DNA from 2 places in the Pimelobacter sp. 30-1 genome. Region 1 is predicted to be linked to the other one. Evidence: predicted binding sites of a transcription regulator. Region 1 holds the regulator's gene; the other holds the start of a gene.

The links. Region 1 encodes HrcA, which represses chaperone genes, less so after heat shock. Its sites were predicted from a motif close to TTGGCACTCGNNNNNNNCGAGTGCCAA; they were not measured.
Region 2: a site for HrcA is predicted at 2,670-2,696, ahead of groL (chaperonin GroEL). Genes of this name have one in related genera too.

What each region holds. Positions count from the first base shown of each region.
Region 1 is NZ_NHTS01000012.1:71,738-77,004, forward strand. Features, by position in the region: gene CCO04_RS24740 (winged helix DNA-binding domain-containing protein) at 1-141, shown strand, start outside; gene CCO04_RS24745 (16S rRNA (uracil(1498)-N(3))-methyltransferase) at 147-890, opposite strand; gene dnaJ (molecular chaperone DnaJ) at 893-2,062, opposite strand; gene hrcA (heat-inducible transcriptional repressor HrcA) at 2,076-3,107, opposite strand; gene CCO04_RS24760 (hypothetical protein) at 3,268-4,032, shown strand; gene CCO04_RS24765 (MBL fold metallo-hydrolase) at 4,088-4,867, shown strand; gene CCO04_RS24770 (hypothetical protein) at 4,928-5,267, shown strand, end outside.
Region 2 is NZ_NHTS01000005.1:289,899-295,165, reverse strand. Features, by position in the region: gene CCO04_RS12790 (MBL fold metallo-hydrolase) at 1-429, shown strand, start outside; gene CCO04_RS12785 (hypothetical protein) at 518-856, opposite strand; gene groL (chaperonin GroEL) at 975-2,606, opposite strand; gene CCO04_RS12775 (hypothetical protein) at 2,720-3,577, opposite strand; gene CCO04_RS12770 (SGNH/GDSL hydrolase family protein) at 3,574-4,407, opposite strand; gene CCO04_RS12765 (hypothetical protein) at 4,497-5,177, shown strand; gene CCO04_RS28555 (OsmC family protein) at 5,189-5,267, opposite strand, start outside.

The DNA.
Region 1 (5,267 bases):
GTCGACGGCTGGTTCACCGGGCTGTGGCGGGCCGAGGAGGGCCGGGTCGTCCTGGTCGAGATGGTCCGCGAGCTGACCCGCGCCGAGCGGGCCGGGCTGGACGAGGAGATCGCCCGGGTCGAGGCGCTGCTCGCCCGCTGAGCGGCTCAGCCGCCCCAGCGGGGCGTGCGGACCAGGAGGGCGGCGACGGCGGCGACGCCGGCGGTCGACGTACGGAGGACCTCGGTGCCCATCCGCACCGACACCGCGCCGGCCTCGACGAACCGGGCCACCTCGTCCTCGCTCAGCCCGCCCTCGGGGCCGACCACGACGAGCAGCTCGCCGTCGTCGGGCAGGGCGAGCGCGCCGAGCGGCTCGGTGGCGTCCTCGTGGAGCACGATCGCCACGTCGGCGTCGACCACCAGGGCGGCGACCTCGTCGGTGCTCGCCAGCGGGACCACCTCGGGGTGCCACGCGCGCCGGGACTGCTTGGCCGCCTCGCGCGCCGTGGCCTGCCACTTGGCCAGCGACTTCGCGGCGCGCTCGCCCTTCCAGACCGCGACGCTGCGCGCCGCCGCCCAGGGGACGATCCGGGCCACGCCGATCTCGGTGAGCACCTCGACCGCCAGCTCGCCGCGCTCGCCCTTGGGCAGCGCCTGGACCACGGTGACCCGTGGCCGCGGCTCGGCGTGGTCGGTGACCTCGGTGACGACGGCGGTGAAGGTGCGCTTGGTCGTCGCGCTCACCTCGGCGGTCGCCACCCGGCCCCAGCCGTCGGCGAGCTGGAGCGCCTCGCCCACCCGCAGCCGCCGTACGACGACCGCGTGGTGGGCCTCGTCGCCCTCGACGAGGACCTCGTCACCGGCGCGGACCGCCTCGAGCGAGGGCACCAGGTGCTGCGGGAGGGTCATGCTCAGTGTGCGGTGAACGCGTCGCGGAGCCGGCCGAAGACGGACTTGTGCGGCGGCCGGACGTCGCCGGTCGGCTGCTCCTCGCCGCGGATGGCGGCCAGCTCGCGCAGCAGCTCCTCCTGGCGCGGGTCGAGGCGCGAGGGGGTCTCGACGGCGATGGTGACGCCGAGGTCGCCGCGCCCGCCGCGCAGGCCGGGGACGCCGCGGCCGCGCAGCACGACCTGGTGACCCGACTGGGTGCCGGCCGGGACGCCGAGCTCGAAGGAGGTCTCGACCCCGGAATCCGCGCCGCTCTCGAGGTCGGCCTCGAGCGTGGGCAGGGTGAGCGTCGTCCCGAGGGCGGCGGCGGTCATCGGCACCGAGACCGTGCAGTGCAGGTCGTTGCCGTGGCGCTCGAACACCTCGTGGGCGGCGACGTGGATCTCGACGTAGAGGTCACCCGCGGGGCCGCCGCCGGGGCCGACCTCGCCCTGCTCGCTGAGCTGGACCCGGGTGCCGTTGTCGACGCCGGCCGGGATCTTGACGGTGAGGGTACGACGCGAGCGGACCCGCCCGTCGCCCGCGCACTCGCGGCACGGGTCGGGGATGATCGTGCCGAAGCCGCGGCAGGCCGCGCAGGGCCGCAGCGTGCGGATCTCGCCGAGGAACGAGCGCTGCACGTGGGCGACCTCGCCCATGCCGTGGCAGGTCTCGCAGGGCACCGGGTGGGTGCCGGCCGCGGTGCCCTCGCCGCTGCAGGTCGAGCAGCGCACGGCGGTGTCGACCTTGAGCTCGCGGGAGACGCCGAACGCGGCCTCGGCCAGCTCGACCTCGAGCCGGATCAGGGCGTCCTGGCCCCGGCGTACCCGCGGACGGGGGCCCCGGCCGGCCGCCTGGGCGCCGCCGGCCCCGCCGAAGAAGGCGTCCATGATGTCGGTGAACGAGAAGCCCGCGCCCTGGCCGCCGAAGCCGCCGCCGCCGAACATGTCGCCGCCGCGGTCGTACGCCGCCCGCTTCTGCGGGTCGGAGAGCACCTCGTAGGCAGCGGTGACCTGCTTGAAGCGCTCCTGGCTCTCCGGGTCGGGGTTGACGTCCGGGTGCAGCTGCCGGGCCAGCTTGCGGTAGGCCTTCTTGATGGTGTCGGCGTCCGCCTCGCGGTCGACGCCCAGCAGCTCGTAGGGGTCCTGGCTCACGTGTGTTGCTCTCTCAGCTCTCGTCGAGGATGCGCGAGACGTAGCGCGCCACCGCGCGCACCGCCGCCATCGTTCCTGGGTAGTCCATGCGGGTGGGGCCGACGATGCCGAGCGCCGCCAGCGCGTCGTCGGGGCCGTAGCCGGTCGCGACGACGCTGGTCGAGGCCAGCTCCTCGAAGGGGCCCTCGGCGCCGATGCGCACCGTGACCGCGCCGCCGCTCGTCGCCTCGCCGAGCAGCTTGAGCAGCACGACGTGCTCTTCGATCGCCTCGAGCAGCGGGCGCACCGAGGTCTCGAAGCTGTCGCCGAAGCGGGCGAGGTTGGCGGTGCCACCCACGATCACGCGCTCGTCGGAGCGGTGGTCGCTCATCGCCTCGACCAGCGCCTCGACCACCACGGTCGCCGCGGCCGACGGGGCCGGCGCGCGGCCGTCGTCGGTGGGCTTGACGAGCGCGTCGAGCGCGGTCGCGGCCTCGGCGATCACCTCGCCGGTGGCGGCGAGGTTGACCCGCGAGCGGAGCGCGGCCAGCTCGTCGTCGGCCAGCGCCGCCTCGAGCTCGACCACGCGCTGCTCGACCCGGCCCGAGCTGAGGATGAGCACCAGCAGCAGGCGGGTCGGGGTGAGCGCGACGATCTCGACGTGGCGCACCGTCGAGCGCGACAGCGTCGGGTACTGCACGACCGCGACCTGGCGGGTCAGCTGGGCCAGCAGCCGCACGGAGCGGTGCACGACGTCGTCGAGGTCGACGGCGCCGTCGAGGAAGCTCGCGATCGCGCGGCGCTCGGCGGAGGTGGTCGGCTTGACCGTGGAGAGCCGGTCGACGAAGAGCCGGTAGCCCTTGTCGGTCGGCACCCGGCCCGCGCTCGTGTGCGGCTGGTGGAGGTAGCCCTCCTCCTCCAGCGCGGCCATGTCGTTGCGGATCGTCGCCGGCGAGACGTTGAGGTGGTGCCGCTCGACGAGCGTCTTGGAGCCCACGGGCTCCTCGGTCGCCACGTAGTCCTCGACGATCGCACGCAGCACGGCGAGCCTGCGCTCCTCCTGCATGCCACCTCCTGGATCCGTCGCCCGGAGCACCACTTGGCACTCCACCGCAGTGAGTGCCAATGCTACCGCCGCGGTCCACGAAAGGACGGACCCTGGCCACCGGAGGTTGCGTAGGTTAGGCTCACCTAAGCAAGCACGAACGACGGCGAAGGAGCGGCACGTGACCCTCGACCCCGGGACCCACACCGAGACCACCCGGCTCGACGCCCAGCGGCTCGCGGCCGCGGCGCGCAGCATCCTCGCCTGCCCGCGCGACGTGCAGCTCGTCGTCGACGGGATCGACGACGTCACCGACGGTCTCGACCAGGACCGCCTGGAGATGCAGGACCACAGCGGCCGCCCGGTCTTCAGCTGCCCGGCCGGCTCCGCGCTCGCCCTGGCCGCCACCGACCGCCGCGGCGCCCTGCTCACCCTCGGCAGCGGCCTGGGCCCCGAGGGCTCCGCCGACCGCGACGCCACCCTGACCCTCTCCGGGCGCCTGGACGCGGTCGGGCTCGAGCAGTGCGAGTGCTGCGACGAGGTCCGGATGCGGATCGCGCTGCACCTCGACTTCGTCCTCCTCACCCGCACCGGCCTCCCGGCCGTGGCGCCCGGCGCACCGGAGGCCGTTCGGATCCGGGTGCCGCTCGGGGCCTTCACCTCCCCCGACCACGACCTCAACCGCGGCTTCCTCCAGCGCTCGACCGAGCACGCCAACCTGTGCCACCAGGACGAGCTGCGCCGCGCCATCGCCACCCTCACCCAGACCCGCCTCGGCGAGGTCCTCGGCGTCCACCTGGCCGGCCTGCGCCCCGACGGCGTCACCCTCCAGTGGGTCGACCCCACCGGCGCCCACACCACCGACCTCCACTTCCCCCGCCCCGCCGCCTCCACCCAGGAGCTCGGCGAGATGCTCCGCTCCGAGCTCCACGCCGGACTCTGCTGACCGCCGAGGGCGCAGGGTTCCGGCCCCGAAGGCGCAGGGTCGATACGGTGGGGACGTGCCGGCATTCACCGAGGTAGCGGACCGGGTCTGGGTCCGCCGCGTCCCCTCGTACGACGTCAACCTGGTCGTCGTCGGAGGTGAGCGCGGCCTCGTCGTGGTCGACACCCTCGCCAGCGCCGCGGAGGCGCGGGCCGCGATCGCCGCGATCGGCGACCTCGGCGCAGGTCAGGTCGTCGCGGTGGTCAACACCCACGACCACTTCGACCACGTGCTCGGCAACGGCACCTTCCGCGACCGGTACGACGGCATCCCGGTCCACGCGACCGAGGAGGCTGCCGCCCGGACCGACCCCGTGGCCCCGCCCGCCGACACCACCTTCGCCAGCGCCGCCGTGATCGACCTCGGCGACCGCCAGCTCGAGCTCGCCCACCTGGGCCGCGGGCACACCGCGGGCGACCTCGTCGTCCGGGTGCCGGACGCCGACGTGCTGCTCGCCGGCGACCTGGTCGAGGAGTCGGCGCCGCCGGCCATGGGCGGCGACTGCTACCCGCTGGACTGGCCGGCCACGCTCGACCTCGTGCTGGGGCTGACCACGCCGGGCACGGTCGTCGTACCGGGGCACGGGAAGGTGGTCGACCGCCGCTTCGTCGAGGACCAGTGCGACGACCTGCGTGCGGTCGCCGAGACGATCCGCGACCTGGCCACACGGGGGGTGCCGGAGGCCGAGGCCGTCGCGGCGGCGGAGTGGCCCTATCCGGCCGAGGCGCTGCACCACGCGATCCCGCGCGGCTACGCGCAGCTGCCCCCGGTCCGCCGGCAGCTCCCGCTGGCCTGAGCGCGTGCCGGTCCCGGGAACAGCACCCCGGAGACCGCCGGAACCGCCTAGGGTGCGTCCATGGCAGCGGTCGTGATCGGTCACGTGGGCGGTGAGATCGCCGTGCCGGGCGAGGTGTGCGTCAAGACCGGCATCCGCACCCGCGAGTTCGTCGTCCTCCGCGGCAGCACGACGCCGCCCTGGGTGAACGTGCTGATCGTCTTCACCGTCATCGGCTGGCTGTGGGCCAGCAGCATGGCCGCCCGGCGCTACCGGGTCGAGGTGCCGTTCCTGCACCGCCACTGGGACCGCTGGCGGCGGATCCGCCGGACCGCCGTGCTGGTCGCGCTGATCGGTGTGATCCTGGCCTGCTGGGCGTCCGTGGCCGGCATCCCCCACTCGGCCGCCTTCCTCAGCCTCA
Region 2 (5,267 bases), on a different contig from region 1:
CACCCCGACGACCGACCCCTGTGGGAGCTCACCCACGGCACCGACCCCGAGACCAACCCCGACGCGGTCTGGGACCACGACCTGCGCCACGGCCAGGAGATCACCGTCGCGGGCACGACCCTGCAGGTCCTCCACACGCCCGGGCACGCGCCGGGTGCGGTGTGCCTCTACGCCCCCGACCTGGGCTGCGTGTTCACCGGCGACACCCTGTTCCACGGCGGCCCCGGCGCCACCGGTCGCTCCTACAGCGACCGGCCCACCCTGGAGGCGTCGATCGAGGAGCACCTCTACCGGCTGCCGCCGGACACGGTCGTCCACACCGGGCACGGCGCGGACACCACCATCGCCCTCGAACGGGCCCACCGCGCGGCCGCGATGATCCGGCAACGGATCGCCGCCCGGCTGCCCGGCGAGGAATGCGTGCCCTGAGGCACCCCGGACCGGGCGAGATCCTCCTCCCGCCCGTACGCCGCAGGGCCCCTCGCCGACGCGGGGGGCCCTGCGTGCCGTGCCGGACCTAGCGCTCGGCGCCCCCGGCACCCTCGGCACCCTCGGCGCCTTCCGATCGCTGCACCCGCTCGAGCCGGTCGATCCGCTCCAGCAGTACGTCGGTGTGCGCCCGCATCGCGTGAGCGAGGATCGCGGCGGTCCACAGAAGTGCCGTCGTCCCCGCGAAGAACCAGGCCCAGCGGGCGGCCATCGCGATGGTCTCCGCGGAGTCCACGTCGTTGCCCTGGCGCGCGAAGAAGTAGAGGAGCACCGCGAGCAGGCCGGTGCCGACGCCCATCACGGCGAGACCGCTGACGTGGTCGGTCCGGGACGACGACGCGGACGAGGACGGGGACAGGTCGGTCATGGCTTCCTCCTGGGCTGCTTGAGCTCACCGAGACGGGATGGGCTGCCCGCAACATGCCACAGGGCCCCCGCCGAAGCGAGGGCCCTGTGGGTGGTGCGGGTGCCGGGTGGCGCTGGACTCAGAAGTCCATGCCGCCCATGCCGCCGGTCGGGTCGCCGCCACCAGCGGCAGCCTTCTCCGGCTTGTCGGCCACGACGGCCTCGGTGGTGAGGAACAGCGCGGCGATCGACGCGGCGTTCTGGAGCGCCGAGCGGGTCACCTTGGCCGGGTCGATGATGCCCGCGGCCAGCAGGTCGACGTACTCGCCGGTCGCGGCGTTGAGGCCCTGGCCGGCGGGGAGGTTCGCGACCTTCTCCGCGACGACGCCGCCCTCGAGGCCCGCGTTGATGGCGATCTGCTTGAGCGGAGCGGAGAGCGCGACCTTGACGATGTTGGCGCCGGTGGCCTCGTCACCCTCGAGCTCGAGCTTGTCGAACGCGGAGGCGCCGGCCTGGACCAGCGCGACACCGCCACCGGGGAGGATGCCCTCCTCGACGGCCGCCTTGGCGTTGCGGACGGCGTCCTCGATGCGGTGCTTGCGCTCCTTGAGCTCGACCTCGGTGGCCGCGCCGACCTTGATGACGGCCACGCCGCCGGCCAGCTTGGCGAGGCGCTCCTGGAGCTTCTCGCGGTCGTAGTCGGAGTCCGAGCTCTCGATCTCGGCGCGGATCTGGTTGACCCGGCCCTCGATCTGGGCCTGGTCGCCGGCACCCTCGACGATGGTGGTCTCGTCCTTGGTGATGACGACCTTGCGGGCCTGGCCCAGCAGCTCGACACCGGCGGTCTCGAGCTTGAGGCCGACCTCCTCGGAGATGACCTGGCCGCCGGTGAGGATCGCGATGTCCTGCAGCATGGCCTTGCGGCGGTCGCCGAAGCCCGGCGCCTTGACGGCGACGGACTTGAAGGTGCCGCGGATCTTGTTGACGACCAGGGTCGACAGCGCCTCGCCGTCGACGTCCTCGGCCAGGATGACGAGCGGCTTGCCCGACTGCATGACCTTCTCGAGCAGCGGCAGCAGGTCCTTGACGTTGCTGATCTTGCTGTTCGCGATGAGCACGTAGGCGTCCTCGAGGACGGTCTCCATGCGCTCGGGGTCGGTGACGAAGTACGCCGAGATGTAGCCCTTGTCGAAGCGCATGCCCTCGGTGAGCTCGAGGTCGATGCCGAAGGTGTTCGACTCCTCGACCGTGATCACGCCCTCCTTGCCGACCTTGTCCATCGCCTCGGCGATGGCGTCGCCGACCGTGGCGTCGCCACCGGCGGAGATGGTCGCGGTCGCGGCGATCTGCTCGCGGGTCTCGACGTCCTTGGCCAGGCCGAGGAGCTGCTCGGAGACGGCGGTCACGGCCGCCTCGATGCCGCGCTTGAGACCCATCGGGTTCGCGCCGGCGGCCACGTTGCGCAGGCCCTCCTTGACGAGCGCCTGGGCGAGGACGGTCGCCGTCGTCGTGCCGTCACCGGCGACGTCGTCGGTCTTCTTCGCGACCTCCTTGACCAGCTCGGCGCCGATCTTCTCGTAGGGGTCCTCGAGGTCGATCTCCTTGGCGATGGAGACACCGTCGTTGGTGATCGTGGGGGCGCCCCACTTCTTCTCCAGGACGACGTTGCGGCCCTTGGGGCCCAGGGTGACCTTGACGGCGTCCGCGAGCGTGTTCATGCCACGCTCGAGACCGCGGCGGGCCTCCTCGTTGAAAGCAATCAGCTTCGACATAACTCCTGCGATTCCTTCGCGATGTCCGTTGTCACTCTCAAGGCGAGAGTGCCAGCATCATGTTTAGCACTCGACCATGGCGAGTGCAAGGAGAAGCCCGGCTCCCGGCAGGCTCAGGAGCGCCCCAGCCGGCCCGCGACGAGGGCGGCGAAGCGCTCGCCGTTGGCCGGGTCGACGTCGAGGTAGAGGCCGGGCTCGATCAGCTCGAGCTCGCTGACCACCCAGGAGTCCTGCCAGCGCAGCAGGTCGACCCGGGCGTACGCCAGGTCGGCGCCGCGTCGCTCGGCGACCGTGCGCACGGCCGCGGTCGCCACGGCCGACCGCTCGGGATCGAGCGCGGCCGCGGTGTTGCTGCCGCCGTGCAGCTCGTGGGCGCGGATCTCGCCGGCCGCGACGGTCTTGTCGACCTGGGACGCCGCGACGCCGTCGAAGACGTAGACCGAGCTCTCGCCCGTCGTCCGGATCGAGTCGACGAGGGGCTGCGCGATCCACGGCCCGGCGACGAGGCCCTCCAGGCGCGGGTCGTCGAGCCGCTCGACCACGACGACGCCGATCCCACCGGCTCCCGTGCGCGGCTTGACGACGACACTCCCCCAGCGGTCGAGCGCCGCGGCCAGCCCGGCGGCCAGGTCGGCGTCGTCGAGGAGCGCCGTGGGCACGACCGGGACGACATCGGCGATCTCGGCGAGGTAGGCCTTGTCGGCGTTCCAGGCGACGACACCGGCTCCGTTGAGCAGGGTCGTCGACGCCTCGACGGCACGGGCCCAGTCCAGGAAGGCGGGCAGCCGGCGGTGGTAGTCCCAGGTGGAGCGGATCGCGACCAGGTCGGCGCCCGCCCAGTCGACCGCCGGGTCGTCCCAGCACACCCAGCGACTGTCGATCCCGCGCGCGTCGAGGGCAGCGGTGAGCGCCGCGGCACCCGGTTCACCGTCGGGCATGAGGTCGAAGGTCGCGAGGAGGACGGAGGTCATGCGCCCACGTTAGGAGCCCGGTGCCCGAACGGGACCGGCAGGTCGTGGCCCAGCGCGGCCAGCACCGACGGCAGCAGCGCCTTGGCCGTGCGCTTGTAGCCCAGCGCGCTCGGGTGGAAGCGGTCGAGGCTGAACATCTCGTCGGGGTTGGTGATGAAGAACGGGCCGACGACGTGGGCCAGCGAGACCGCGTGCGCCCCGTTCCGTACGGCGACCTCCGCCTGCGCGCTCGCCAGCTGGCGCGACATCCGCGAACCGAGCGAGCGCAGGGGCTGCGGGACCGGCCGCAGCGCCCCGAGGTCCGGGCAGGTTCCGACGACCACCCCGGTGTCCTGCGCGCGCAGTCGCGCCACCGCCTCCTCCAGGTGCTGCGCCGACGTGGCGACCGGCACCCGGTGGGTGACGTCGTTGCCGCCGACCACCACCACCGCGACGTCGGCGCGGTAGCTCGCGGGCAGCCCGTCGAGCTGACCGGCCAGCGCCGAGCTCTCCGAGCCGACCACCGCGGCGGTCCGCAGCGCGACCGGCCGGCGCAGCTCGGCGGCGAGGCCACGGGCGATCCGGGCGCCGAGGGTGTCCTTGGGGCGCTCGGCCCCGAGCCCGGCGGCGATCGAGTCACCGAGGACGAGCAGCCGCAGGGGCGGGCCGTCGTACGACTTGCGCTTCCAGACCTTGTCGGCCGGGATCGCCTCCTCCCCCAGCGGCTTGCCGATCCGGGCTCGCGCGATCGCGGCCTGGCGGCGCAGCAGCTCGCGCCCGCCTCCCGTCGTCACGCCGATGCCGGCGAGGGCGACGCCGGCGGCGACCAGGGCCTTGCGGGTACGGCTCATGGCTGCTTTGAACCAGATCCTCCTGAACGGATCGTGGCGCCTCGTCAAACGCCGGACGACGGCGCGGACGCGGTCCTACGATGCGGCCCATGCTGCTGCGTCACCTGATCGCGCTCGTGGCCGGTGCCGCACTCCTCGCCGGCTGCTCCGCCGAGCCCGTCGCGGATGCGGACAAGATCCGCATCCCGACCGTGTCCTCGCCCCTCGGCCCCGAGGCGGCCGGCAACGAGCCGGCCAAGGACCGCAAGAAGACCAAGCCGAAGAGGCGCCAGCAGGCACGGCGCATCGCGGTGGTCGCCGACGAGTCCGGCATCAGGTTCACGCTGCCGCCGGGCTGGACCGTGCTCGGCTCGGGCTCGGTCGACTACGCGGCCGAAGGCGACCGGATCCCCGAGATGGCCGCGCAGGCCGGGGTCTCGGTCGAGGAGTTCCGGGCGATGATCAAGAACCTCGACGTCCTGGCGATCGGCTTCTCCGGCACCCTCAACGTGGGGGTGACCGGACAGGCGAGCACCCTGCCGTCGGCCGCCTCGCTGGAGTCCGGGCTGTCCGCGGCCGGCTCGGTCAGCGGGGTCCGCGACGTCCGTACGCCGCTCGGGCCCGGCCGGGTCGTGTCCTACACGCTGAGCATGTCGACGGCGACCAACCAGGGGGCGGCGCTGTTCCTCAGCATCGGCGGCCGGCTCGTCCAGGTCACGGCGACCACGACCGACGCCGGCCAGACCCGGTCGGTACTCGACGGCGTCGCGCGCAGCCTCGGCCGGGCCTGAGGCTCCTGCCCCTACGAGCCGGCGACCTCGATCACCGGCTCGTGCCCGACCGGGAAGTTCACCGACGCGGCGATGAAGCAGTTCTCGCTC